DNA from 3 places in the Bacillus sp. UNC322MFChir4.1 genome. Region 1 is predicted to be linked to each of the others. Evidence: riboswitches for the same ligand, from Rfam matches in the RefSeq annotation. Region 1 holds a riboswitch; each other region holds the start of a gene.
What was found. A riboswitch is a leader RNA that binds a small molecule or an ion and turns the genes downstream of it on or off. The one in region 1 is predicted to bind lysine.

Region 2: linked by a shared signal. The riboswitch ahead of BR72_RS14315 (amino acid permease) and the one ahead of BR72_RS14470 (amino acid permease) in region 1 are both predicted to bind lysine.
Region 3: linked by a shared signal. The riboswitch ahead of BR72_RS10365 (aspartate kinase) and the one ahead of BR72_RS14470 (amino acid permease) in region 1 are both predicted to bind lysine.

Annotation. Positions count from the first base shown of each region.
Region 1 is NZ_JQKQ01000037.1:21,667-31,869, reverse strand. Features, by position in the region: gene BR72_RS14505 (YdcF family protein) at 476-1,105, shown strand; gene BR72_RS14500 (acyl-CoA dehydrogenase family protein) at 1,313-2,467, shown strand; gene BR72_RS14495 (copper homeostasis protein CutC) at 2,527-3,207, shown strand; gene lepB (signal peptidase I) at 3,224-3,766, shown strand; gene BR72_RS14485 (NAD-dependent protein deacylase) at 4,094-4,834, shown strand; gene BR72_RS14480 (kinase) at 4,904-5,497, shown strand; gene BR72_RS14475 (iron-sulfur cluster biosynthesis family protein) at 5,557-5,853, opposite strand; gene BR72_RS14470 (amino acid permease) at 6,116-7,585, opposite strand; lysine riboswitch at 7,693-7,886, opposite strand; gene BR72_RS14465 (VOC family protein) at 8,330-9,148, shown strand; gene BR72_RS14460 (zinc-binding dehydrogenase) at 9,186-10,115, shown strand.
Region 2 is NZ_JQKQ01000036.1:30,465-40,667, forward strand. Features, by position in the region: gene BR72_RS14275 (amino acid ABC transporter substrate-binding protein) at 1-280, opposite strand, end outside; gene BR72_RS14280 (ABC transporter ATP-binding protein) at 629-2,629, opposite strand; gene BR72_RS14285 (ABC transporter ATP-binding protein) at 2,626-4,380, opposite strand; gene BR72_RS14290 (NADP-dependent glyceraldehyde-3-phosphate dehydrogenase) at 5,068-6,507, shown strand; gene BR72_RS14295 (hypothetical protein) at 6,776-6,961, shown strand; gene BR72_RS14300 (hypothetical protein) at 7,205-7,387, shown strand; gene BR72_RS14305 (hypothetical protein) at 7,445-7,774, opposite strand; lysine riboswitch at 8,054-8,233, shown strand; gene BR72_RS14315 (amino acid permease) at 8,366-9,784, shown strand.
Region 3 is NZ_JQKQ01000023.1:31,754-41,956, reverse strand. Features, by position in the region: gene asnA (aspartate--ammonia ligase) at 1-322, shown strand, start outside; gene BR72_RS10365 (aspartate kinase) at 539-1,768, opposite strand; lysine riboswitch at 1,991-2,178, opposite strand; gene BR72_RS10360 (DoxX-like family protein) at 2,361-3,269, shown strand; gene BR72_RS10355 (DUF4166 domain-containing protein) at 3,274-3,903, shown strand; gene BR72_RS10350 (YndJ family protein) at 3,891-5,519, shown strand; gene BR72_RS10345 (ABC transporter ATP-binding protein) at 5,849-6,616, shown strand; gene BR72_RS10340 (FtsX-like permease family protein) at 6,629-8,494, shown strand; gene BR72_RS10335 (PepSY-associated TM helix domain-containing protein) at 8,839-10,203, shown strand, end outside.

The DNA of each region.
Region 1 (10,203 bases):
TTTTTTTCTTACAAAATGATTACGTATTTTATATACTTTTTTTTCATGATTCCATTCTGCGGAAAAATTCGCTACAATATAGAAGTTGAGAGTTTGAGAGAAATATAAGTTGTTATTGTAAATAGACCATTTTTATATAATTTAAAAACATTTTCTTTTTTGGGGGGACGAGAGCATCTGGCCGCGCATAGAAGCGGTCAAGGCCTTTTCCTACCACATGCAAAGTTTGAAACAAAAGGAGCAAGCATGTAGCGATTATGTTGAATCTTGCATAGCGGTGACTTAGATGGTGAAAAAATGGAACGGATATATCTTAATGTGAAATATAAAAGTCTCTTTTTATTACAATCTCTATTATAGAACTGCTTTTAAAGAAGATACCTTCTTTCAGATGAATTCAAATAACAAGTTGACCGATTATTCGATTAAACGAATTTTGTATAAAGTATGTATGAGTTACGGGGGCTATAAGTTTATGAAGAAAAAAAGAAGTATAAAATTAAGGGTGGTACAGGCACTCTTATTCATACTTGGTTCCATTATTGTATTTGTCGGGTATGCGGCGTATGATATTTGGCATTATCGTTCTAAGACAGATCAAGTTAATACAGATGCGGCAGTTGTGCTAGGGGCTGCTTCTTGGAATGGAAAACCGTCACCGGTGCTTCGCGAGAGAATTAATCATGCCATTTCTCTCTATCAAAATGGAGATGTTAAAAAAATTATTTTTACAGGTGGTACGAAATTTGAAGCGGAACTAGAAGAAGCACGTACGTCAAAAATATATGCATTAAAGCATGGTGTGAAGGATGAAGATATTTTAATTGAAACGGAGTCGCGTTTTACTGAAGAGAATTTAAAAAATGCTCTGCAGATTGGAAAAGATAATGGCATACAAACGTATACAATTGTAAGTGATCCACTTCATATGAAACGAGCGATGCGAATTGCTAAGCATCTCGGTATGGATGCATATTCTTCACCAACACCAACGTCTGCGTACCGCAGCCTAGACACAGAGTTACCGTTCTTTTTTAAAGAGTTATGTTCTTATATTGGTTATGTTGCATCCTTACCTGTTCGGTTTTTCAAGGGTGATGGGTAAGGGAGATTTCCTAATGTATTAGGAAATCTTTTTTTGTTTAAAACATTGTTTTTATATCGGAATAGTGAGACAATTGAAGTGTAGATTAATATGTTTAAGGAAAAGAATGTGTAAAGTGAAGTATCCATGAACGAAATTTTTGTCGTGTAATAACTAAAGAGAATTGTATGCATATAATTTTAGGATGACGATGAAAGGATTGATGAAATGGATTTTGTAAGAACGAAAGAGCAACAAGAGCGGCTTAGTAAATTACAACCATATATCACTCTATTTTCAAAGAGAGAACAGCAGTTAGATAAATTGTATTCATTTCCTTTTGAAAATGTAGTAGATTTAAAGGGAATTGGGTATACATCATGGACAGTTCCAAAGGACGAAGGTGGGATAGGCATATCCTTATATGATCTTTTACTTTTTCAAGAATACATTGCACAAGGCGATGGTGCAACGGCACTATGTATGGGATGGCATCTTGGGATTATGCATGAACTTTCAGAAAATCGTTCATGGGATAAGAGAATGTTTTCTTGGCTTTGCAAAAAGGTGAAAAACGGAGCGCTTATAAACCGTGCTGCAACGGAACGAAACACGGGGAGTCCGACAAGAGGAGGAAGGCTAGAGACAACAGCATTACGAAAAGGAGATAAGTGGATTATTTCAGGACAAAAAACATTTACAACAATGGCACCGGTATTAGATTATTTCTTTGTTTCCGCATCTATAGAAGGAACGGAAGAAGTAGGTGAATTTCTTGTTCCGCGTCATACAGAGGGTGTTTCAATTGAAGAAACGTGGGATAGTGTAGCTATGCGCGGTACAGCAAGTCATGATTTAATTTTAGAACAAGTAGCAGTTCCGTATAAATATTTTGTTGAGAAAATTTCTCCTCGTAATATAGAAAAGAGAAGAGGATGGCTTCTTCACATTCCGGCTTGTTATCTCGGAATTGCCCAAGCAGCGCGGCAGTATGCTTTGCAATTTGCTGCAACGTATCAACCGAATAGTTTGAAAGAGCCGATTGCAATGGTGCCAAATGTGCAAAGATTAATAGGAGAAATAGAATTAGAGTTGCTGCAATCCCGTTCGTTTTTATATAGTGTTGCAAAGCGGTATGAAGAAGAAAATAAACAGTGTATGCAAGCCGAGATGGCTGCGGTGAAGTATACGGTGACAAATGCAGTGATTTCTATAGTTGATAAGGCGATGCGTATCGTCGGAGCAAGGAGTTTATCTGAAAAAAATCCATTACACCGTTATTATTTACATGTGCGAGCTGGCCTTCATAATCCTCCAATGGATGATATGACAATTTCATTATTAGCACAGAATGCTTTGCAAGATTTTGGTGTTAAAAAATAGGTACTACTATCCTTTTTCGTATATAATAAAATGGACAATGTACAAAAAGGAGTTTAAGAATGCTAGAAGTCATCGCAACATGTTTAGAAGATGCCAAACGGATTGAGCGTGGCGGTGGGAAACGGATCGAATTAATTACAGCTTTTACAGAAGGTGGTCTTACACCAAGCTTTGCGTTAATAAAAAACGTGATACGCGCTGTTTCTATTCCGGTGCATGTAATGATTCGTCCGCATGCTAAGTCTTTCGTATATTTTAATGAAGAAATAGAATTAATGAGAGAAGATATTCGAGTGGCAAAAGAGCTTGGTGCAGCTGGTGTTGTATTAGGTGTTTTAAATGAAAAGAATGAAATTGATGAAGAAAAGTTAGCAAAATTATTAGAAGTAGTAGAGGGAATGAACGTGACGTTTCACCGTGCAATTGATGAAATGGCAGATTTAGTAGTAGCTGTCAAAACATTGCGGAAGTTTAAGGAAGTCACACATATTTTAACATCTGGTGGACAAGGGAAAATAGAAGATAACATTTCGGTCTTGCGCCAAATGCACGAGGCAAGTGAAGGGCAAATAGAAATGATTGTTGGTAGTGGTATCACGAAAGAGAATGTACAACGATTACTACATGAAACAGAGATTACACAAGCTCACGTAGGTACAGCGGTAAGAGAAGAAAAATCGTGCTTTGGTGAAGTTGTTGTTCAAAATGTACAAGAAATCGCAAAAATGACTAGTTGTTAAAGGAGATAGGGAATAGATGAAAAAGAGTGAAGTTATGTCATGGGTTAAAAGTATTGCTTTCGCTTTAATTATTGCATTTGTTTGCCGGGCGTTTTTATTTACACCATCGCTTGTGCAAGGAGAATCTATGATGCCAACGCTAGAAAACAATGAGAGAATGGTTGTAAATAAAATTGGCTATAGTGTACAAGGATTAGATCGTTTTGAAATTATCGTCTTTCATGGGAATGAAGGTCATGATTTAGTGAAACGAGTAATTGGATTACCGGGAGACACAATTGAATATAAACACGATATTTTATACGTAAATGGTAAACCAGTTGCTGAACCGTATTTAGATGAATATAAAAAGCAGGTATCAGGTGATGTGTTAACTCCTGATTTCACGTTAGAAGGAATAACTGGACAAAAAACTGTTCCAAAAGATTCTGTATTTGTACTAGGAGATAATCGTCAAGTATCTAAAGATAGCCGACGATTTGGATTTGTTTCTGAAAAGCAAATTGTTGGAAAAGGTTCAGCAGTATTTTGGCCACTGGAAAATGTTAGAGCGTTATAATTGTTTTTGGAAGGAATCAAAACTTATTTGGAGTTTTGATTCCTTCTTTTATTTTTATCCCGCTATTCGCGGGCAGTAATACTCCCGCCTCAAAATTCAGCAAAAGCATTGTCCAGTTCCAGTGGCTAGAATGTTCGGTGGCTACGCTTCTTCCTGCGAGGCAAAAAACATTTCTACGTCAGAAGCTCCATCCCCCCCTCACATTCTGGACGAGCTACTTCCGCTTTTCTTAAGAAGTTAGGCGGGATAACTTATAAAGGAAATATTTCCAAGTTATTGCGAATGCCTGTTATAATGAAAAAAGAATGATACATAGAGGTGAATGTTGTGCAGCAATATGGAGAAGTGCGTTCTATCATTAACAACGCTAAGAAAATTACAGTGTTAACTGGAGCAGGTGCAAGTACAGAAAGTGGGATTCCAGACTTTCGTTCAGCAAATGGTTTATATGCAGATGCAAATGTGGAAATGTATTTATCAAGAGGATATTATAATCGAAATCCGAAAGAATTTTGGAAACATTACAAAGCAATTTTTCAAATTGATACATTCCATCAATATAAACCGAATGATGGACATGCGTTTCTTGCACAGTTAGAGCAGACGGGAAAAGATATTGTAGTGTTAACACAAAATATTGACGGCCTTCATCAATTGAGCGGGAGTACACGTATCATTGATTTACATGGTACGCTTCAATCTGCTCATTGTCCGAAGTGTCGTGCAAAATACAACTTACAATATATGATTGAACATGAAGTACCGCGCTGTGAAAAGTGTAATTTCATTTTGAATCCAGATGTTGTGTTATATGGAGATACATTACCGCAATTTCAAAAGGCTGTTGAAAGGGTATATGAAACGGATATATTGCTTGTGATGGGAACGTCATTGAAAGTGCAGCCTGTCGCATCCTTTCCGCAAATAGCAAAACGAGAAATAGGAGCAACAACAATACTTGTTAATAATGAACAAACAGGAAAAGAACAATATTTTGATTATGTATTTCATGAAACAATTGGGGAATTTGTGAAGGGAATTGCCGCAGATCAAGATAAGCCAGAGTAATTGTATTATATTTGTTAAAATCTCATCATAGTTACGAAAAAAGAGAGCTGTTGCAAAGGGGAGAGTAGTTTGGGGGAGAACGAAAGAACATTGCTGAAAATAATTGGAAATGCCAGCGTAGGAAATAGGTTTATTTTAGGGGTAGATGGATTAAGCCGTTCTGGCAAAACAACAATTGTGGAAAAACTTAGTCAAAATATGAAAGAAAAGAAGATCCCGTTTCATGTTTTTCATATTGACGATTATATTGCTGAGCGTGAAAAACGTTACAATACGGGGAATGAAGAATGGTATGAGTATTATAAATTACAATGGGATACGGACTGGTTAAGTCGTAATTTTTTCGGTAATCTAAAATCCACTAACCATCTGATTCTTCCTATTTATGATAATGAATCTGATACACATAGTCGGCAGGAAGTTCAACTTACTAACGCTTCAGTTATCATCGTAGAAGGTGTTTTTCTGCAGCGTAAAGAGTGGAGAAACTTCTATGATTATGTCGTATATCTAGATTGTCCAAGAAGTAAGAGGTTTCTTCGTGAAAGTGAGGATACTCAAAAGAACATTGCCAAATTTGAGAATAGATATTGGAAAGCTGAAGAATTTTATGTCAATACGGAAGCTCCTGATAAACATGCTGATTTGGTTCTAAAAGGATAGAATAAAACAAACAACGCATTGTGTTTTTCGATGCGTTGTTTGTTTTATTTTAAAAAGCATTATTTTTTTAGCGATAAACCATAAACAATCGTTTCACTTGGTGTTGTAATTTTAAATCCTGTATTGTAGTCTAGCGTCATTGTATTTCCGATATAATCTTTTGTAAAATCGTCCATTTGAATAACGAGCTGATCATCTTCAAATACAACATCATTTGCATTGTATTTATCAACTATTAAATCTATGTTTACATAGACAGTACAAGTGTTTCCGATACTTCCTTTTATTCTAACAATGATTTTATTTTTGTTTTGTAGCAATTGTTCTTTTGTTGTATTTGTAACACGAATATTCATATGATCACGTTCCTTTCCTAAACACCTATTTTAACAAAGAAACAATAATATATAAATCTAATTTTGATTTTTCAATATATTAGTTAATGGCATGTAAAACAAGAAGTGACCGCTACTTACTTTTTCCCTTTGTTGTAGACATTGCATGTGGAAGGAGAAGTCCTTGAGCGTTTCTATACACGCTAGATGCCATCGTTTGCCTAAAAACATATATACAGTAACACGAGAAAACCTACCAACAGAAGTTGATAGGTTTTGGTTGTTAAAGCTCACATTTATCTAATGGGATAACCTTTGTTTTCTTTGTAAATTTATAGCCTAACCAAAGTATTAAGAAAAGAGGTAAGCCAATATATGAAACGAGTACACCGTTCCAATCGATAGACTCGCCCATAAATGCACCGTAGTTTTGACCAAGAATAACGATTAAGCATAATGCAAATGCAAAGATAGGGCCGAATGGGAACCATTTTGCTTTATATGGTAAGTCATTTAAGTCTTTTCCTTGTGCAATATATGCTTTTCGGAAACGATAGTGACTAATTGCAATTCCGATCCAAGCGATGAAACCTGACATACCAGAGGCATTTAATAGCCATACATATACAACACCATCACCGAATAAAGAAGCTAAGAAAGCAGCACATCCAACTAATGATGTTGCAATCAATGCATTTACTGGTACGCCGCGACTATTTAATTTCCCTAAAAATTTAGGTGCTTTACCTTGGTTTGCTAAATCCCAGAGCATACGTGCTGATGCATACATACCAGAGTTACCTGCAGATAAAACAGCTGTTAAAATAACCGCGTTCATTACTGATGCTGCAAAAGCAATCCCCGCTTTTTCAAATACAAGTGTAAATGGACTTACTGTTATATCACTTGCTGCAAGGTTTTCGTTTGTATAAGGGATTAATAAACCGATTACGAGAATTGCAAAAATATAGAATAATAGAATTCGCCAAAAGATGCTGCGAATTGCTTTTGGGATGTTACGCTGTGGATCTTCAGTTTCGCCAGCTGCAACTCCTAATAATTCTGTTCCTTGGAATGAGAATCCAGCTGCCATAAATACACCGATAATTGCCATGAAGCCGCCGTTAAACGGTGCATCTGCAACTGTGAAGTTTTTAAAACCAACAGGTTCTCCGCCCATAATACCGAAAATCATAAGAAATCCGACAATTAAAAAGGCGATAACAGTTACAACTTTTATAAGTGCAAACCAATATTCCGCTTCGCCAAATCCTTTAACTGATAAATAATTTAAAAGAAACATAATAGCTAAACAAATTGCACTCCAAAGTAAGGAAGGCGTATTAGGAAACCAAAATTTCATAATTAATGTAACTGCAGAGAGTTCAGCAGCAATTGTGATAGCCCAGTTATACCAGTAGTTCCAACCTAATGCGAATCCAAGTGATGGATCAACAAACCTTGTTGCATAGGTGCTAAATGATCCTGCTACAGGCATGTAGGATGCTAATTCTGCTAAGCTTGTCATTAAAAAATATACCATAATACCAATTGCAGCATAGGCGACGAGAGCACCACCAGGACCAGCTGTATGGACAACACCACCGCTTGCTAGGAATAAACCTGTTCCAATTGTACCACCAAGTGAAATCATTGTAAGATGGCGAGATTTCAATCCGCGTCGTAGTTCATTAGATGTTTGTGCAGATTGTTTTGAAGTTGTAGAGGTAACGTTAGTAGTTGCGCCGTTCATGTTCAACACTCCTTTTCTTGTAAGATAGGAAGGAGCGGGGGGAATAAAAAAAACCGCCAAAGGACTTTAGCGGAGCATTTCAAAAATAGCCACCCCATCATACCTTCCGTTAAGATAGCGCCCCACGTTTACACGGTAATTTTGTAAACGTGACAGTTCTGTTCCTATTCGAAAACAGCCCCAGCATATACTTCCAGAGAAGAAGTATAAACTTCGGCAGCTTTTCCTTTTATCTAGAGTTATTGACGTTCTCTGTGTCTCGTCTAGATTACTAATAAAAGCCGCAACCTCTACCTCATCGGATTGATGAGGATTTTTCTATTACTATGATTTTTAATATATGGCAATTGTAATGATTTTCTGAAAATAGTGCAAGGACTTTTTTATAGAAATAAATGGCTATTTTAGAAAAGCGCTTTCAAAATTCATCCCGTCCTAAAAAAAGTATGTATGAAATAACCTCCTAATAAAAAAGGTTATACAATGGTTTCGTAAAATGTTTCGAAAAATCCTTCAAAATTAATAGAAAATTCAGACAAATATTTTTCGACAAATCTATTGAGATGAAATTTTTATTACTAAGAAGAATATAGAATGCTCTTTCTAGAAAAAATCCTTTATTCTTCCAATTAGCATAATTTTTTCATTATAATAAACATAAGTTGACAGAGTCTTTGTAATTTTAAGTCACAAGAAAGAATTGAAGTGTAATGTACAAAAAGGACAAAAGTATGGGGTGAGGAGATGTTACAGTTTGATCATCTTGTTCATGTAGTTAGATGCTCTCCAGCTGAGGCGATAGACCAAATGAAACTACATGGATTTCATGTAGTTCTAGGAGGGGAGCATACGAATTGGGGAACCCACAATAGTTTATGTTATTTTGATTTAGCATATATTGAGTTTTTAGCAGTGCAAAATCAAAAGGTTGCAAACCGAGCGGAGAATCCTCTTATTCAACAAGTTGTTCATAAGTTGCAAACAGGAGAAGGAATGCTTCAAATTGCGCTGCGCACAGAACATATGGAAGAGCTTGCTAAAAGGCTGGTGGAAAAGGGTTTTCGAATAAACGGTCCATTGGAAGGTAAACGTATGAGGGATGGCGGAACTCTCTTAAGGTGGAAGATGTTATTTATTGAACAAGAAGAAGGCGGTCCTAGATTTCCGTTTTTTATTGAGTGGAGTGAATCGGATGAAAAAAGAAGGGATGATTTACAGAGAAAAGGAGTAATTTCACCTCATAACAATAACATAATTGAAATGAAAACAGTTTTCTATACTATTACTAATGTAAATGAAACAAGCAAACACTGGGAAGAGTTACTGCAAATAGAAATGAGTCCTCCAACAATAAATAAGGAGTGGAATGCGGTAGTTCAAGGTTTTTCTCTCGGGAAAATAACCATTCAATTTTGTGAACCGATAGGGAATGGTATCGTTCGGGATCAATTAAAAAATCACGGTGAATTCCCATTTGCTGTAGAGTTTGAAGGGAAGGAAGACAATATGAGTATATGTCATATACGGAATGGTATGTACTTATTCACAAAGGAATTATGTTAATTGGAGAAAGTTAGAGTTATTAGAGGGTGGGAGAAAGATGGAACAACATTCGCTCGTTTTATGCGGGAAAAAGCATCTTGAATGGAAAAAAGAAGAGATTGGTAGATTGAAAGAAGACGAATTGTTAATTAAAACAATAGCAGGCGCTATAAGTATTGGAGCAGAATTACCTCAATATAATGAGAATGATAAAACAGAAACGAGGGCCACTTACCCTAAAGAAACCGGTTATGAGAGTTATGGTGAAGTTATAAGTGTTGGTAATTGTGTCGAGTCATTTAAAATTGGTGATCGGGTAGTTGCTTTTTACGGACATAAAACCCTTGGGATTGTGAAAGAGAATAAAGCGATCCCAATTCCAAGAGACGTCCCATATTCATTCGCTTTGTTGACAATACTATCGTGTGATGCTGCGAAAGGAGTACGGAAATTAAATCCCAAAGTGAATAGTAAGGTACTTGTAACTGGAGTAGGAACAGTGGGGTTACTTTCCGTTTATTACCTTAAACATGCACTAAATCTTTCTCAAATAGACATAATTGAACCAAATGAAGCTAGAAGGGAAATAGCGAAAACATTTGGTGCTACTAATCTGTATAGTCCGAATGAAATAAAGGAGAATTATTACGATTATGGGATTGAATGTTCAGCTACAAATTCAGCGTTTACATGCCTTCAAAAAGGTGTTAAAGAGAATGGAGAGATATGTATTTTATCAGATGGTAATAAAGAAGATTTTTATTTAACACCAGAGTTTTATGAAAAGGAACTACGTATAGTAGGTTCTAGTGATGGATTAGATTATAAAAGGCATGCAAGTTGGTTCTTACATTATGTCAAACATACTCCATTTGTAGGCCAGTTATTTGAACATGAAATAACACATCAAGAGCTCATTCGGTGTTTTCAAGAGTTGAGTGATGAAAAAATAAAACCAATAAAGGTATTGGTTAAATATATTAATTAAAGGTTTTAATTTGTTTGTGACAAAAGTATAGAATATGGATTTGTTGAGCCTTGTATTTTGTATTAAATCAAAGAAAATATTTCGGGGG
Region 2 (10,203 bases), on a different contig from region 1:
CCCATTGTGTTTCTTTAAATACCGCTTTCACACCAAGACGCTTTGCTACTTCTTCTGCAATTTCAACATCAAATCCAGTTAACTTTCCACTTCCATCATGGAATGTGAACGGCGGGTATGTGCCTTCCGTTCCAACAACAAGCTCTCCGCTCTTCTTAATTTGCTCAAGCGCATCTTTGCTAGTGCTTTGCGCTGTATTATCTTTTGTTTGTTTTCCGCAACCTGCTACAACTCCTATAATTAGCAGTGCAAGTACGAAGAATGAAAGTAATTTTTTCATAACGACAATCCTCCAAGTATTCTGATAGGAATTAAAGAGTAACATGAAATCTATTCTATTCAATCTTGCAACATTTTTCAATCAAAATGTTTTCAATTAGTGTATCCTTTTCATTCAAAATCAATTATATGAACCACAAAAAAGAACTTGCCCCCTGGCAAGTTCTTCAAGAATCTAACACACAATATCCAATCATTCCGCATAATAACAAAAAGAACGCAATATTAAATGTAACTGATAATTCCTCCATTTATATTCCCCCTTTCATTCAAATTATCATATAGACAAAGGGAGAATACGTCCTACTTGTAAACATTATTTTAAAATTATCTGAACATTACGTGAACACTACGCACTATGACTACCGGCAATTTGCGTTTTATACATTTCATAGTAACGCCCTTGCTTTTCCATCAACTCTTCGTGCGAGCCTTTCTCAAGAATCGTTCCGCGGTCTAGTACGATAATTTGGTCCGCACTTTTAATCGTTGATAAACGGTGGGCAATAATAAATGTCGTTCGCCCTTTTTTCACGACTTCGAGCGCCTGTTGAATCATTGCCTCTGTTTCCGTATCAATGCTCGATGTTGCTTCATCCAAAATTAAAATGGCTGGATCAAAGGCAAGTGCACGGGCAAAAGAAATGAGCTGCCTTTCACCGGTTGAAAGCGTACTTCCTTTTTCCGTTATTTCTTCCTCAATGTTAGCCGCAAAACGCTCTGCACCAACGTCACGCAGTGCTTTCACAACCGTTTCCTTCGAAATTCGTTCTTGCTCTAAACTTACATTAGAAGCAACTGTTCCTGTAAATAGAAATGGATCTTGCAGCACAATTCCCATATGTTCGCGAAGCGCTTGTTTTGGCACTTCTTTTATATCGTTTCCATCAATTGTGATGCTGCCCTTTTGAAATTCATAAAACTGAAAGAGTACATTCATAATCGAACTTTTCCCTGATCCAGTATGACCGACTAACGCAATTGTTTCCCCTTGCTTTGCTTCAAAGGAAATATTTCGCAGCACTTCATCTTTCCCGTTATAAGAAAACGAAACGTCATCAAAACGAACATTTCCTCTCATCGACGGAATGTGCTCTTCCTGCACTGCTTCTCCCTTTTCATCTAACAATTCAAACACACGCTCAGCAGCAACGCGCGCTTGCTCTAAGTTCGCTAACTGATTCACCATATTTGTAATCGGTGAAAATAATCGCGTTAAATAATCAACGAACGCATATAACACACCTAATGAAATTACACCTGCTGCACTTAATGATGCGCCGCCAAAGTACCAAATCACACCTGTAAATGCAATGTTGCGAAGCACGCCAACTATATTATGAGACGTTGCTGCATTTAAACTTAAAATTTTATTTTGGTACATATAATACTCTTCGTTTAATTGTTCAAACTCTTGTTTTGCCCTGCGCTCTTGACGAAACGCTTGAATGATCGGCATCCCTTGAATGGATTCATTTACTGTTCCATTAATGTCCGACAAGCGTGAGCGCATTTTATGATTGTATTCAGATGCATATTTCCGGTAAAAAACCGCCAACGCACATAAAATCGGAATCAGGATTAAACACATAAGCGCAAGCTTTGCATCCAATAAGAACAAGGCAACAAAAATACCGGTAATATAAATAAAGCTAGAAAAGAATGTCGATAATACCGTTACATATAGCTCGCGAATCGCCTCCGTATCATTTGTCACACGAGAAACAATTTTCCCGGCCGGTAAATGATCGAAGTAGCGAATCGGTAATGTTTGAATGTGAGAAAACACGTCTTCTCGCATAATTTGAATAATTTTATTCGCGGCTTTTTGTAAATAAAATTGTTTTCCATACGAAAAGAGAGATACAACGAGTAATAGAGCTAAATATCCGCCGCCAAGTAACAGGAGTCGTTTTATTTCTGGTTGATAAAACGAGAAAACTTCCTTCCCTGTAAGCTTCGTCCCTTTATATACTTGCGCTGCTTTCCCGTTCTGAATCGTCACCATGTCTCCTTTTACAGAGCGCGTTCCTTCATTTGAAACTTTATTCGGAATAAAATAATAGTCGCGGCCAATTTGAACAATGCGCACTTCTTTTCCTTTCTGCTCACCTGCTTCAAACCGATCGCTTCGCTTATACCAAGTGTTGTGATAAAGAACAGCATCATCTCCTTCTACTGTTTCATACCAAGGCCTTTCAATGCCAACAATATGTTCATCAATCATCGTTTTCGCAACAAATGGTCCAGCCAATTCCGCAATAACGAAAATAAATAACATCGCTAAAGCAATTCCAATCGTTACTTTTACTTTCATCGCATATTGAAATAATCGTTTGCCAACACTCATATTTTCACCTCGCCTTCAACGTTCTCCCCTTGTTGTCTTTCAAACTGCTCAGTATACCAACCGCCCTTTTGAATGAGCATGTCATGTGTTCCTTCTTCAATCACTTCACCATTATCCATGACAAGAATCCAATCCGCATGCTGCGTTGCAGATAAACGATGCGTCGTAATAATCGTCGTTTTCCCGCTGCGTTCGTTCCGGATATTTTCAATAATTGCCGCTTCCGTTCTTGCATCAACCGCTGATAACGAATCGTCTAAAATTAAAATTTCTGGATTTTGAATGACGGCCCGTGCAATGGAAATACGCTGTTTTTGTCCGCCAGATAGCGATACACCTTTTTCTCCAACAAGCGTTTCAAGTCCATCCGGCAAAAATTCCAAGTCTTTCGTAAACGCAGCAATTTCAATTGCCTTTTGCAACTCCTCTTCACTTGCTTCTCGGTTCCCAAATAAAATATTTTCCCGCGCTGTTTTGGAAAATAAAATGTGTTCTTGCGGGACATATCCAACCCAGCTTAATACTTGATCGATGTGAACATTTTGCATCGGTATACCTGATACTGCAATTTCCCCTGTTCCTAGTGGATATTGGCGCAGAAGCTGCCGAACGAGCGTTGTTTTTCCGCTCCCTGTTCTCCCAACAACCCCAAGCGTATCCCCTCTGCTAAGCGAAAACGATACGTTTTTTAAATTGAGCGTAGAAGATGTCGGATAAGAAAACGATACATCTTCAAAATCAATGCAATCTGGCTGATGTACGCGCAGTGGTTTCTTTACGTTTTGTACATCTTGCTTATATGCTAATGTTTCATTTACACGATCAAGCGAAGCATTACCGCGCTGCATAACGTTAATTAGCTCACCAATCGCAAACATTGGCCAAATCATCATGCCAAGGTACACATTAAACGATACAAGTTCCCCAAGCGTTACCTCATTTTGAAATACTAAAAACGCTCCGTACACAAGGCCAATTAAATAACTCATCCCCACAAGCATTTTCACTGTCGGTTGAAAAAGTGAATCAATTTTTGCGACCTTCATATTTTTTTCATACACATCTGTCGCTAACGTACTGAAGCGCTTCTCATCTTCTCTTTCCTGTACATAAGCACGAATCACACGTACACCGGCAATCGACTCCAGCACTTTATCATTCATATCTCCAAATGCATCTTGAGCAACTGTAAAGCGATCGTGTAACTTCTTTCCATAAGCACTCACTGCATACGCCATAATCGGCAACGGTAATAGTGCTGCAAGTGTTAACTTCCAACTAATTGAAATCCCCATCATAAGCACAATTGTCAGCATATATAAACTCGAATCAACGAGTGTTAAAATACCAAATCCAGCTGTCATGGCGATCGCTTTTAAATCATTTGTTGCCCTCGCCATTAAGTCACCTGTACGGTTTTTCTGATAAAAAGTTGGCGTCATCTTCAGCAAATGTCCCATAAATTTCGTACGCATCGTTTTTTCAAGCACAAATGCACCGCCAAATAACTGATATTGCCACACATAAGAAAGTATATAACCAGCTGCCGCTGCCGCGAGCAACATCCCTACATACTCCATAATCCCTGTGTTTGTTAAATCCCCAGCTTTTATATCATCAATTGCTAATCCAATTAACTTTGGCGGGATTACCTCGATGACATTAACAAAAAGTAAACAAACAATGGCAATGCTATACCTTTTCCAATGCGTTTTAAAAAACCATGTTAATTTTTGTAATACAGAAAACAATGTAACCTCTCCCTTCTCGTTGTTGTTTGAACATAAGCTCGTTATCCGCTATCTAGCGTCTCCGTTTTTACTATACGCACCTCAAACTTTTCCATCGTCATTCCTACCTTTCTGAAGCTAATTATTGTTCCTATACAAATGTATAGGAACAATCTAAAAAAAGAGACAAAAAAAGGCATACCGTCGCTTTGACGATATGCGAAAAACGCATAAAAGCGTACGTCACGGCACACGCAACGTACGCTTTCTTTTCAAGCTAACAAGAAGCGTTATTTGTCCGTAGAGGTTGCGTGATGATATTTATTTTGTAAAACACCTAAGCCAGTCACATATACAGTTACAATCATCACGCACACCTCCTTCTTCTTTTATTTTCCATTTTTAATTGTATAACTTTAAAGACTTTTCTGTCAATTGTTTTTTTATAAAATTGAAAAACCACTTTTTTTTAGATGGACGAGAGCTCCTAGCCATGCTACCCTTTTCTGCCAAAGACAATGTGAAAGCAAAGCGAGTGACCCGTTAATAATCCTTTAACAGAACCTCATTTTATAAAAAAGAAAGCGATTGCAAATATCATGCCAAAAATAGGTTTCACAAACATTTCATTTGAATTCTTTTTTCAAACCCCCTACAATCACCATATACTCACTCTTACAAGTCACTAATTTTTAGGAGGACTTAGCAATGACAACTAGAAAGACGTATAAGTTTTATATAAATGGAGAATGGAAGGAAAGCTCTTCGGGGCAAACAATCGACATTTCATCTCCTTATCTTCATGAAGTAATCGGACAAGTCCAAGCAATTACTCGCTCGGAAGTAGATGAAGCAATTCAATTTGCGAAAGAAGCGCAAAAAGACTGGGCAGAAGCGTCTCTTCAAGATCGTGCACAATATTTATATAAATGGGCTGATGAGCTCGTGAATATGCAAGATGAAATTGCCGATATCATCATGAAAGAAGTCGGCAAAGGATATAAAGATGCCCAAAAAGAAGTTGTTCGCACAGCAGACTTCATTCGTTACACAGTAGATGAAGCGATGCACATGCATGGTGAAAGTATGATGGGCGATAGCTTCCCTGGCGGCGCTAAGTCTAAACTTGCTATTGTTCAGCGCGCTCCGCTTGGCGTTATTCTAGCAATCGCACCATTTAACTATCCTGTCAACTTAGCGGCTGCCAAGCTTGCACCAGCTCTAATTACAGGAAACGCAGTTATCTTTAAACCAGCTACACAAGGCGCGATTAGCGGTATTAAAATGATTGAAGCCTTGCATAAAGCAGGTCTTCCAAAAGGACTTGTTAACGTAGTAACAGGACGCGGTTCTGTCATTGGTGATTATTTAGTAGAGCATCCTGGCATCAACATGGTATCGTTCACAGGCGGTACATACACAGGAAGACATTTAGCGAAAAAGGCTGCAATGATTCCACTTGTCCTTGAACTTGGCGGAAAAGACCCTGGTATTGTACGCGCGGATGCAGACTTACAGGCAGCTGCTAATCATATTATTAGCGGAGCATTCTCTTACTCCGGCCAACGATGCACAGCAATTAAACGCGTCCTTGTACATGAACATGTAGCAGATGAACTTGTTCGCTTATTAAAAGAAGAAATCACAAAACTATCTGTTGGTTCTCCGGAACAAGACAGCACAATCGTACCATTAATCGATGATAAATCGGCTGATTTCGTTCAAAGCTTAGTAGACGATGCAGTGCAAAAAGGTGCAACTGTTGTCATCGGCAACAAACGTGAGCGTAACTTAATCTATCCAACACTTCTTGACCATGTAACAGAAGATATGAAAGTCGCTTGGGAAGAACCATTCGGTCCAATTCTCCCAATCATTCGCGTGTCTTCTGACGAACAAGCAATAGAAATCGCAAACAAATCTGATTTCGGTTTACAAGCAAGTGTATTTACAAAAGATATTAACAAAGCATTTCACATCGCAAACAAAATCGAAACCGGCTCTGTTCAAATTAACGGCCGCACAGAACGCGGACCAGATCACTTCCCATTTATCGGTGTAAAAGGTTCTGGTATGGGCGCACAAGGTATTCGTAAAAGCCTGGAATCAATGACACGCGAGAAAGTAACTGTATTGAATTTGATGTAACGATATAAAAACCCTCTTTTTAGATGGGCAAGAGTTCCTGGCCGTGCGTAGTAGCGGTCGGGGCTTTTTTTTGCCACGGGCGATGTTTAAAACAAAAGGACAATGTGAGTGCTGGCCATGGGTTGTTTCGGATAGCAGCATTTTTAGGTTAAAAAAATTGATATATTAGCGGAAGTAGAAAATAGTTTCTAGCACAGCCTTTTTCTAACACCAATTCTCTATCACTTTCATATATTATATTAACTTCTGATAGAGGGGAGGCGGTCTTATGGCAATCACATTGAATGGTTTAGTAGAAGGCGATAAAATCCGCGTGTTTTCAGCGGGACGTCAAATTGATGGTGAAGGTGTTTTCCTTCGCGTTGACAACAACAACTTCTTAATTTGGGTTGATAACAATGCAAATATCAACGTTACAAGTTTAGATACAATTAGTATTCGTAAAATTTCCTAATTCCCTATGACACTATTTAACTCTTTCACAAGAAGACGCTGAGTCTATTCAAAAGGTGTTATACATACCCTTTTTGAGTAGACTCTTTTTTTATAATACACTTTACACTTTTCATATGACTGAGTAGTTACTAGTATTGAATGTAATTCTATAAAAATGGTTGCTTGTACTACATTCCTATCGCACACACTCTCTATCATTTTCATATATTATATTAACTTCTAATAGAGGGGAGGCGGCCTTATGGCAATCACATTAAATGGTTTAGTAGAAGGCGACAAAATTCGCGTGTTCTCAGCAGGACGTGAAATTGACGGCCGAGGTGTTTTCATTCGCGTAGATAACAACTTCTTAGTTTGGGTTGATAACAATGCAAATATCAACGTTACAAGTTTAGATACAATTAGCATTCGTAAAGTTTCCTAATTCCTATAAAATGATTTAACCCTCTCACAAAAAGATACTAAGCCTATTCAGAAAGTGTTATACATACCCTTTTTGAATAGACTCTTTTTTTATAATACGCTTTACACTTTTTATATGACTAATGGTTAAGTCATAATCTACGTTAATCCAATATAACCATTCATTTGTACACTCAATAAAGATACCTTCTATACTATTTTCTCCGTCAAATATTTCTATCTTATCTCCTAATGAAAAAAGAGGAGGCAATGCACTCTTTTCTGCTTTTTTACTTACATTCTTTTGTATATTATAGAGTAACCTCATACACTGTTCTAAAGAAGCTGCGAGTTCTTCATTTTGTTTTTTTAACTCCTCTATTGGATTCGGTTTTTCACACGTATCCATTCCCTTTCCACATATAAAGCAGTTTCTCTTAAACCAGCTCTCCATCCGCTTATCCCTACCTCAAAGTTTTGAGGAAATAAAGTGCTCCACATGATAGATGTTGCACTTTTCCCTTCTTTTATATACATATTGTATGATGCAAATCCAGAAGTTGTTTCATTATTTAAAACATACTCTATTCTCACAATCATCCGATTATAATCATTTGCATTGACGAATAAAAATCCATTTGTTACCCTTGGTTATGTTAACTATATATATAAATCCTCATTCGTATCTCGGTGAGGTAGAGGTTGCAATGATTAATAGTACGATTTGGGAGATGTGTGGCATCGCTGAACAAATCAAAAAGGAATCATTGCCGAAGTAAGAAGTATCCACAACGCTTTCTTGCTGGGTCTGCATTGAATAAGTGCAGGACTGTCACAAGCTTTTTGCTTGTGGAGAGCTATCGAGAGATATGTCCGTGGGTTTCTTAATAAGATTAAGGAGCGCGTGAGCATATACGCGCTTTTTTGTTTTGTTTGGAACTTCAAACACATACATATCTCCTCGCTTGACTTGGTTATACTAATTTTGGAGGTAGTTTCTATGCAACAAAAAAAATGGGGCTTTTGGGTACTCACTGCATTTGTAGTTGGAAATATGGTCGGAGCAGGTATTTTCATGGTTCCGAGTACATTAGCACAAACGGCTAGCCCTCTTGGGGTTACATTAGCTTGGTTAACAACAGGGTTTGGCGTGTTAATGCTAGCACTTGTTTTCGGTAATTTAGCAATTCGTCGCCCTGATTTAACGACAGGTCCGCAAAGTCATGCTTATGCGCTCTTTTCTTCACAAAAAACGAAAAAAATGGCGGGTTTTAGCATCGTATGGGGCTACTGGGTTGCAAACTGGGCAAGTAACGTAGCAATCATTACATCATTTGCTGGTTATTTATCGCTCTTTTTCCCAATTATGAAAGATACACGTGTATTATTTACAATCGGAGCGTTTGACATTGAAGTCGGAAAACTAATTACGTTCTCTATTTGTACCCTTTTACTATGGGGGACGCATATGATTTTAACGAACGGCATAAACGGCGCTGGGAAACTAAACTTCCTCGCAACAACAACGAAAGTAACAGGATTCCTTCTCTTCATCGTTGTCACGTTATTTGCCTTCCAAGCATCTAAATTTGGACAATGGTATACACCGATTATTGATAAAGAAGGCATTTCACACGGACTATTATCACAAGTAAACTTAGCTGCCTTAACAACACTTTGGGCCTTTATCGGCATCGAGTCAGCTGTCTTATTATCAAACCGTGCTGTTTCACCAAAAACAGTAAAACACGCAACTGTTGCTGGTTTATTATTAACAGTTGGTATTTACTTAGGAATTACAATCTTAACAATGGGCGTTCTTCATATCGATAAACTGCAAGCATCTGAACGACCATTAGCAGATGCCTTAGCCGCAGCTATGGGTCATGGCGGTGGAAAACTAATGGCATTGCTTGCACTTACTTCTTTATTTGGATCTATTCTTGGTTGGGTCTTATTAAGCTCAGAAGTACCATATCAAGCTGCAAAAGAAGGGTTCTTCCCCTCTTTCTTTACAAAAACAAATAAAAAAGGAAGCCCAATTTATTCGCTTCGTATCACAAATATTATGTCGCAAGTGTTCCTATTCTCAACACTATCAGGCACAATTGCCGAAGCGTATACATTTGTAATTACCGTTTCAACGCTAGCATACTTAATTCCATATCTCGTTTCACCAATCTTCCAGCTGAAACTCGTAATGACAGGTGAAACATACGAAAATCAAAAAGGCTCTCGCATCATAGATGGAATCATTGCGGCGATTGCACTTATTTATGCATTATGGGTTATTAAAACAGGATCCGCTGATATGAAAACATTCCTGCTTGGGATTGGATTATTTGTTGTCGGATTTGCATTTTATCCATTAATGAAACGCGATGAGAAAAAAGAGAAACAAAGCGAGCAAGTTGCCTAAGGGTGGCTTGCTTTTTTGTATGCATACAAAGACATAAACCCACTTTTTTAGGGTAGACAAGAGGATCTGGCTATGTTCTTTTTCTGCCACACGCAGTGTTAAATCAAAAAACTTTTCCAAATTTACCCACAATATCGTGATGTGTATATGATAAAATAACAGAAAAAGGAATAAGGAGTATTGGCAACATGTTACAAATTTTTAAAAAGAGAAGTGTTGTACATATTGTAGGGTATTTATTTGGGATTTTAGGATGCGCTTTCAATTTAATTGTGTTTATTCGCAACCTTTACTTAGATATAGAAATGATAGTATTTCTTCCCTTTCTACTCATGTCCCTCACGTTAGTCATATTCGCAATTATTCTAAACCGCTCACTTCTTATGTGTTTAGCCGTTTTCCCTGTCTTACCTATTATG
Region 3 (10,203 bases), on a different contig from region 1:
TGATTGGAAGTTGAACGGAGATATTTTATTCTGGCATCCAGTACTGCAATCTTCATTTGAGTTATCTTCTATGGGGATTCGCGTTGACAGGAAATCTCTTGATGAACAATTAACAATAGCAGGAGAAGATTTCAAACGTGAGTACGATTTCCATAAAGGGATTTTAGAAGATGTACTGCCGCTAACAATTGGTGGTGGAATCGGACAATCGAGAATGTGCATGTACTTTTTACGTAAAGCACATATCGGTGAAGTGCAGTCTTCTGTATGGCCAGATGAAATGCGTGAAGCGTGCAAAAAACAAAACATTCACTTGTTTTAAAAAGATTCAACTTCAAGGGCTAGACAGTTCTTGTGTTAAATGTTGCCGAAGGAACTTTATACCGTGTCGAATCGTCGATATATTTTAAGAAACGATCGATATATTGTGAAAAGCGCCGATAAATGTACCATTTCTGCCGATATATCGGTGGATATGTAAGAAGGAGCCGATTTCCAAAAGTCACATAGATGCTTTGGGAAATCAGCTCTTTGTTTTTTAATTAATTGATACAAACGGTTCAACTTTTGCCATAAATGATTCATGAAGCGCTTCGACACCTTTTACTAAATGAAGGCGGTCGATTACGACAGATACTTTAATTTCTGATGTACTGACCATTTTAATGTGAATATCTTCTTCTTGTAATGTGGAGAACATTTTCGCGGCGACACCTGGATTAGATACCATACCCGATCCAACGATTGATACTTTTGCTAGGTGGTTTTCATACTCTACAGATTCATATTGCATTGATTCACGATTTTCTTCTAAAACTACTAATGTTTCCTTTAAGTCATTTGAATGTATAGAGAAGGACAAATGTACAGTTCCTTCATTTGTAATACTTTGAATAATAATATCTACATTAATATGCGCATTTGCCAATGTAGAGAAGACTGCGGAAAGTTTTCCTGGTTGTAAGCCTTTCGTTGTTATACGTGTAATATTATCTTCAAATGCAATGCCTTTTACGATTGATTGTTGTTCCATGTTACATTCTCCCCTTACGATTGTTCCATTTTCTTGTGCCATGCTTGAACGAACTTCTAATATAACGTTATGGTTTTTGGCGAATTCGACGGCTCTTGGGTGAAGTACGCCAGCACCTAAATTTGCAAGTTCTAACATTTCATCATAGGAAATTTCATCTAATTTATAAGCATTTTTTACAACGCGAGGATCAGTTGTGTAAACACCTGTTACATCAGTATAAATATCACATTTTTTTGCTTGTAATGCTGCCGCTAACGCAACAGCAGTTGTATCAGAACCACCGCGGCCAAGTGTTGTGATTTCTTGTTCTGCGCTTAAGCCTTGAAAACCGGCTACAACGACAATCGTTCCTTTTTGTACATAAGATTGAATCCGCTCTGTATTTATATCGGTAATTCTAGCACTGCCATGTACGGATTCTGTTGTAATACCAGCTTGCCAACCTATGAGTGAAATTGCCTCGTACCCTTTCGTTTGCAAAGCCATTGTTAATAAGGAAATTGAAATTTGCTCACCTGTTGTAAGTAACATGTCCATTTCACGTTTGCTCGGTTGATCTGTAATACTAGCAGCTAAAGAGACGAGTTCATCTGTACTATGTCCCATTGCTGAAACAACCGCTACAATCCCATGTCCTTTTTCATATTCTTCAATGATTAAATCGGCAACATGTTGAATCCGTTCGATGTTTCCGACAGATGTACCGCCAAATTTTTGAACAATAATTTCCATGATAAGTGCCCTCTTTCAAGTTAATATAGGTAAATTAGGAAAAAATGTTGTCAAACATAAGATGGGAAATATAGATCCCTTTTACTCCTGTAAAAAAGTAAATAAAAAACACCATCTCAAATAGGTGAGGATGGTGCTGTTACAGGAAAAGGGAAACAGAATACGGAGCTAATAAAAAAACCGCCAAAAAAGAAGATAATCATAAAAACATGATTTCTCTTTTTTGTAGATAGCTCTTCATATATACACCGCTGTATATATGACAGTTCTGTTTCTATTTGAAAACAGCCCCAATGTATATGCTCAGAGGCACATATACATTTCGGCAACTTTTCCTTTCATCTACATTCACTGACAATCTCTGTGTCTCCTATAGAATACTCATAAAAGTTGCGACCTCTATCTCACGTCATTAGGCGAGAGTAATTGGTTGTATGAAGTTATTGGTAACATTTGTTCCATAGTAATTAAAATGTTGAGAGAAATCAAGTAGGTTATAAATATTTTTAATTTTTAAAATATTATAAAGGGAATAAAAATGATATAAAATGTTAGATGTTACAATATTTAACATAGGAATGGAGGGGTGTGAATGAAAGAACAAAATCCTATTTATGTACAAACAGAAATAGAAACTACAATGGGTGACCTTTGGGAATATACACAAGATCCAAAGATACATACTGAATGGGATGTACGGTTTACAGAAATATCGTATTTAGAGAAAAACGAAGGTGAACCACAGCGTTTTTTGTATAAAACAAAAATTGGTTTCGGATTAGAAATTGCGGGAGAAGGAGAATCAGTAGGAGAATTACGAAAAGAAGGCGGAGAACGCATTTCGTCATTGAAATTTTGGACGGATAGTAAACTTTCGCTAATTTCCATAGGGAGAGGCTACTGGAAGTATACACCGAATGAACAAAAAGTTCGTTTTGAAACGCAGTATGATTATGAAACGAGGTTTGGAGGTATAGGAAGAGTTATAGATTTATACATGTTTCGTCCATTGTTAGGGTGGGCAACTGCTTGGAGTTTTGATGCCTTGAAATTGTGGTTAGAAAAAGGGTTTCATCCACGATTATTATTAAAAAGAGCTGTTACATATTATTTGATTTGTATTTTTCTATCTTTTGTATGGATTTATCAAGGGCTAGTTCCGAAAATTTTATTTACTCATCCAGAAGAGGTGCAGATGCTTTCTAATGCTATTGGTTCGGAAAGTTATAATCATTTGATAATTAAAATAATTGGATTTTTGGAGATTGTGTTTGGAGTGACCTGGTTGTTACCGTTCCAAAAACAGAAATTATTTTTTCTTCATATTTTTATATTATTAATATTGACAGCTACGGCGGCACTTGCGAATATCACTAGTTTTATGCAGCCTTTTAATCCGATTACGTTAAATATCATATTAATTGGATTCTCAATAATTGGTTATATGAATAGTGATAACTTACCGCAAGCGAAGAATTGTAAGAGAAGTAGAAAGGAGTAGAAAATTGACTTCCATTTACGAAACATTATTAGGAGAATCCTATCAACAGTTACACCCAAAATTACAGCAACGGTATGCAATTACAGAAGGATATAGCTTTACAGGAGAAGGACGAATGGATGAAATTACTGAAGGTTCTGCTGCTGTTAGACTGTTTTTAAAAGTAGCAGCAAAATTCCGGATGTTCTTTTCCGAAAGAGGGACAGAAGTACCATTTATTATCCAAAATAAAGCTGAGAAGGACAAGAAAGGAAAGATATTTGTAAGATGGAATCGGATGTTTTTGTTTGGTGAAAAAAAGCGTTATTTTCATGCTGTCATGTATTTGAATGAGAAACAAAACGAAATTGTCGATTATTTTGGAGAACCTCATTTGCTTGTATCGACGCTCGCGTTTCACGTTGATGCAAAAGGAGCGATGCATATTTCATCTAAAAAACAATGGTTCTACTTATGGGGAATGAAGATTCCGTTGCCAAAGTTTTTATATGGACAGGCAAAGATTATAGAAAGCTATGATGAGGAATTAGAGTGTTATCGGATATATGTACAAGTACAAAATCCATTATTAGGACCGCTTTTCTCCTATAAAGGGACATTTAGAGAAGGGGATCTAAATTTATGCGAAATTTAATAATTGGCTGCATCTGTTATGTTATTTTTCTTATATTAGAGTGGTCAAATATACATCCTGTTGAAGCAATTATATTATTGTCTATTCTTGTTTTTATCCCGCTGGCGTTTTCGATTGTAGATAAGAAAAAAAGAGACGGAGAAGTACTATTTTGTTATCAGCTTGCAGTATTTTTTTATCCAGTTGCAGCAATAAGTGCAATGCTAGCTTTTGTAACAAACTATTATCTCTTTGCGATAATTTGGTTTATATATACAGGTATTATCGCATTGTTTGGAGTAAGCCGATTATTAGAAAGAGGATGGAAACCGTTAGAAGAAACTGCCATTGATAGTGGATTTATATATTTATTTTTAGGTGGCTTTTGGTTCTTTGCCTCTGTAGCAAATATACAAATTATGCAGTTTAGTTCAGATATCGTCTTACTCACAGCAGCCCATTTTCATTATTCTGCTTTTTTACTTCCCTTGTTTGCAGGTTTGTTAGGGAGAAAGCAACAAAAGAAAAGTAAATTATATATGATCATTATGTTTATTATCATCATTTCTCCGATGACAGTTGCAATTGGTATTACTTATTCGAGTATATTTGAATTTTTTGCGGTGCTATTTTATCTTCTTTCGCTTTATGTTTATGGGATTTTTGTATGGAAAACAAAATTTACTTCTATGAGTGCAAAAGTTCTTCTTATTATCTCGTCTGGTACGCTTATGGTAACTATTCTTTTTTCGCTTCTCTACTCATATGGGAATTTTAAGGGAATGATGACCGTTACGATTGCGCAAATGGTTTGGATTCATGGAGTTGTGAATGGAGTGGGCGTAGCATTACCTGGCTGTATTGGCTGGATGATTGAAAAGACTGCGCCGACATATTGTTATTATGGGAAACCAATGAGTCGTATAAAAGGTAAGGCGAAAATTGGAGAGGATGTTTTAATAGAAAATAAGTTAATAGAGAAGAACGAATATACAGGCCTTATAAATAACATGATAGATTTTGATAGTAAACAGTATAATACACCGAATGTATCACCACTTATAATTGATTTTTATGAGAATACAAAAGATTATGAGTTAAAAGCAACTATTCACTGGTCACGCTGGTTTCGGCCATTTGCTTTTCTGTATGAAAAAATAAGCCGACATGTGCAACAAATTCATTTAGGAATGGGAAATCGCTTAGAGCGAATGAAAGGAGAAATTGTTGCTATAAAAGATGAAAAAGACGGTAGAAATGACGTCAGAGCGTGGGTTCGGAAAAATGAACAGAATGAAACGATCTTTGTTGCACTTTACTCTCAGCATGAATATAAGAGTGAAACATACATGAATATTGCGTTGCCATTACCGTATATGAATATGACGGGAATTTTAAAACTGCGTAATGATAAGAAACATCTTATCATTACGAGTAGATTAAGGAACAGTGCAAGAGGAGATGAGGGGATATATTTACATAGTCGCTTCTTTACAATTCGTTTGCCGCTCACAGAAACGTTTACGATAAGAGAGAATGATGCAACAACGTTAACTGCACATCATCGAATGTGGCTGTTTGGTGCGAAGTTTCTAGAGATTGATTATGAGATAGAACAAAAAGAGAATATTGCATAACAAAAAATGAGTCTGGTATGATGCCAAGCTCATTTTTTATTAGGTGTTCTATATAAATCTATTTTAAATTTTTGATATATAAGTTTCCGCTATGCAGAATACAGCATGACCGCTACTTGCTTTTTCTTTTTGTTTTAAACATTGCATGTGGCAGGAAAAGGCACTGACCGTTTCTATGCGCGGCCAGATGCTCTCGTCCCCAAAAAAAGAAAGGGGTTTTTAACTTGTGTATATAGTGAATCTTAAGAATTCTTAAGAATTTACCTACAAGAAACTTAAAAAATTTCTGAGAAGATACGAATAGATACTGAGAGATAGGGGATGAAGTTATGAAAAGTGCTGTAGTAGAGGTAAATCAGGTTGAAAAAGTATATGGGAAGAGAAATGAAAACCACTCAAGGGTATTAAAAGGAGTAACGTTATCAGTAAAAGAAGGCGAGTTTGTTGGAATCATGGGTCCATCGGGATCAGGGAAAACGACGTTGTTGAATGTGATTTCGACACTTGATCAAGCGACTAGTGGTACGGTGAAAATTGCTGGAACCGACATTGCGAATATGAAAGGAAATGTATTATCTGATTTTAGAGCGCAAAAGCTAGGATTTATTTTTCAAGATTTTAATCTTCTTGAAAACCTTTCAATTTATGAAAATATTGCATTGCCGTTGTCACTGCAAGGAGTGTCTTCAAAAGAAATTGCAGGAAAAGTACAAGAGGTAGCGATAAAACTTGGGATAGAAGCAATTTTAGAGAAATACCCAACTGCAGTTTCTGGTGGGCAAAAGCAGCGTACAGCAGCAGCTCGTGCACTCGTACATAATCCAGCAATTATTCTTGCAGATGAACCAACAGGAGCACTTGATAGTGAAAATGCGAAAAGCTTATTAGAAGCGATGCATGATTTACATGAAAATCATCACGTTAGCATTATGATGGTAACGCATGATGTGTTTAGTGCAAGTTATTGTGAACGTATTTTATTTATCCAAGATGGATTGCTTTATAAGGAAATTCACCGTAATGGAAGTAGAGAAGCATTTTATCAAGATATTTTAAATGTGCTTGGAAAAATGAGTTCTTCCAAGGAAGCGATATAAGGAGATGAGGACATGTTACTGAAATTATCGATACATAGTATACGAAAGATGATGAAAGATTATCTTGTTTTGTTAATTGGTCTTATCGTTAGTATAAGTGTTTTTTATATGTTTCAAACGATGGCTTTAAATACTGAATTTACGAAAGGAAATAGTATTATTAGCAGCATTCGTATTGTCTTTGGGATTGGTTCTGTGTTACTTTCGTTCATTACCTTATTTTACATTCTTTATGCAAATTCATTTTTGCTTACACTGCGCCGAAAAGAATTAGGAATGTATATGATGCTTGGTGCAAAAAAGAAAAAGGTTGCACAGCTGCTTTTTATCGAAACAGTGGGGCTTGGAATGGTTGCTTTACTGATTGGAAATGTAGTAGGAATTGGATTAGCAAGTGTAGTAGGGAAGATTCTTATAAAAGGTATGGATGTATCAGCGAAGGGATACGATGCGTTTTATTTTCCTGCTTTAATTGCAACGTTACTGTTCTTCTTTGTTCTTTTTGCAGTGACAGGGATGATTAATAGCATTCGTCTTCTGCGCAAAACAGAATTAGAGCTTATACGAGAAGATGAAACACAAGATGAGGTAGAAAAAAGTAAACTTCGTATTACTGTTTTTACGGTGCTTGGAATTTTGATGTTAGGCATTGGATATTACTCGATCATTCATGTGAATAAATTGCAGGAAATGGGACTTATAGTTGCAACAATTTGTACGACAATTGGAACTTATTTTATATTTGGTTCATTATTGCCTTTATTTGTTACGATGTTAAAAAGAAATAAAAAAAGAAACGAAGCAGGACTTAATAGTTTTACCCTTGCACAGCTACGTTTTCGAATTAATAGTTTATCGAGAATATTAGGGACAGTTTCTATGTTGATTGCACTAGGTGCTGGTGCGATGACAGCTGGGATGGCGTTTCAAAAAAATGTTGGAATGACAACGGAATTTTCGCGAGTGTATGATGCGACGATTCATGATCCAAATGTAGAAGAGATAAAAGAATTAAAGCAAATGAATATTATAGAAGAAAAGAAATATCCTTATAAAGAAAATAACGAAGCGGTTTACTTTTCACGTGACGATTTACTTAATCAGCCACCGCTTATTTCGGAGCACAGAAGTGCAAAGAAAAGTAAAGAGCCAATCCGTGTTCGCGTAAGTGAGGGACTTCCTGAACCAATATACACATCGCTTGAGAAGCCGGAAACGCAGCAATATCCCAGTATGCCTGGGCAATGGGAGGATGCACTCGTTCGTGAATTTCAAATTAGTTACAATCAATTTGGTGGAAAGCCGCTTCGCATCGCTGATAAAGAAAATTATGAAAAAGTACAAGGAACAGTGCACTCACTCCTTTTAATTCGCGTTGATAATTTGCAAAAATATAAACCGATTCTTACAAAAATAGATCAACGACAAAAAGAAGTTGCACAAAAAAATATCGGGGAAGAAGTACCAATGCAAACGAAAATGACGACGTATCAGTATATGTATACTTTTATGAGCGGTACAATGTTTATGGGGTTTTTTCTAGGCGCTTCTTTTCTTGCGATGATGGCTAGTTCGCTTATGTTTAAAATTTTAACAGGAGCATCTAGAGATAAACGCCGCTATGCCATGCTTCGAAAAATTGGTGTTCGAAAAGGAGTGCTCTCTCGCAGCATCTATAAAGAAGTATTCTTCATCTTCTTATTTCCTGGGATTGTTGGAATTGCTCATGTATTAGTTGGCATGAATCTATTTTCATTCATTTTACTTGATCCGTATGTGAAAATTTGGATGCCAATTAGTTTATTTGTCTTCATTTATCTTGCATATTACTGGATAACAGTACAATTGTATAAAGGTATGGTATTGCCGAAAGTATAATGCTGAGAGAAAGACCTTATGTATGATTGTGTATGTAAGGTCTTTCGTGCTTATTGAAAGTGAACGTATATAAATCTACTTTAATTTTTCGGCATATAAGTCGCTTCTAGGCATGGCCAGATGCTCCCTCCCGCCTAAAAAGAAAGAGGGTTTTTATGTCGGTTTTTTAATTTGTATTTCTCTAAAAATCTTGCAGTCAGAAGTTTTATAGAAAAATTGTAAATAAGTTTGAATAATCCTCACAAAATGTTCACATATATCCGATATATTAAAAATCGAAATTATAGTCTTATAAGTTTCTATAAAGAAGGAAGGACGAGTAACATTTAGGGGGAAAACGAAATATGTTTGCAAAACAACAAACAGTAAATCATTCTACTGAAGATCATGAAGTTCGGGTAGACAGTTCAAAAGCACAATTTTTATATCGAGCTGTATGGCGCTGGCATTTTTATGCTGGCATTATTTTTGCACCTTTTGTAATCTTATTAGCAATCACAGGTATTATCTATTTATTTAAACCGCAAATTGAAAATATCATATACAAAGATTATTACTATGTACAGGCTACAAAGGAAAAGTTGACTGCTGAAGAGCAAATAGAAGCAGTCAAAAAAGCGTATCCTGGTGCTTCTGTTACAAAGTACAAGCCATCTTTTGTGTCAAATCGTTCAGCAGAAGTGGGAATCGTAGATAAGAAAGTTCCGATGACGGTATTCGTAAATCCACATGATGGAAAGATTTTAGGGGATTTAAAGAAAGAAGAGAGATTTATGAGTCAAGTGGAGCGGATGCATGGCGAGCTTATGATTGGCAAGGCGGGAGATCGGATTGTAGAGATGGCTGCTTGCTGGGCCATGATTTTGTTGATTACCGGCTTATATTTGTGGTGGCCGCGTAATAAAAAATCAATTTTTGGTACATTGATTCCAAGGTTTTCTAAAGGAAAGAGGACCATGCTAAGGGATTTACACTCTGTTCCGGCGTTTTGGTTTTCACTGTTCATTTCTCTATTTATACTGACAGGACTTCCTTGGTCTGGATTATGGGGGGATTATATTAATAAAATCGCAACGGCGACAAAAACAGGATACCCGACGGGACTATGGGATGGTAATTTGCCGCAGTCTACTGTTCCATCTAAAGCGGTAGCGGATGTTCCTTGGGCAGCAGAAAAGTTACCAGTTCCAGAATCTAAGGAAAATAAAACAGCCCCTCTTATGGTGGCAGACATTATGAAAATAGCAGAAAAAAATCAATTAGAAGATGGATACGCAATTACATTCCCTAAAGGAGAAAAAGGGGTGTACACATTATCCGTTAAACCTGACAATCCAAAAGGGGAAGCAACGCTGCATATTGATCAGTACAGCGGAAAGGTATTAGCGAATTTACAATTTGCAGATTATGGAATATTAGCTAAAGCAATTTCTATTGGGATTGCGCTGCATGAAGGGCGTTATTTCGGGTTAGTTAATCAACTATTGGATTTTGTAATTTGTCTTGTATTAATCGGAACTGCTGTAACAGGCTGCATGATGTGGTGGAAACGTAAGCCATCTGGTACGTTAGGTGCACCTTCTTTACCAAAGAACTTTAAATTAATGAAAGGAGCAGTAATACTTATTATCATGCTGGGGATTTTGTTCCCGCTAGTAGGTATTTCGTTGCTTGTGGCTTTGACGCTTGATTGGCTGGTAATAAAAAGA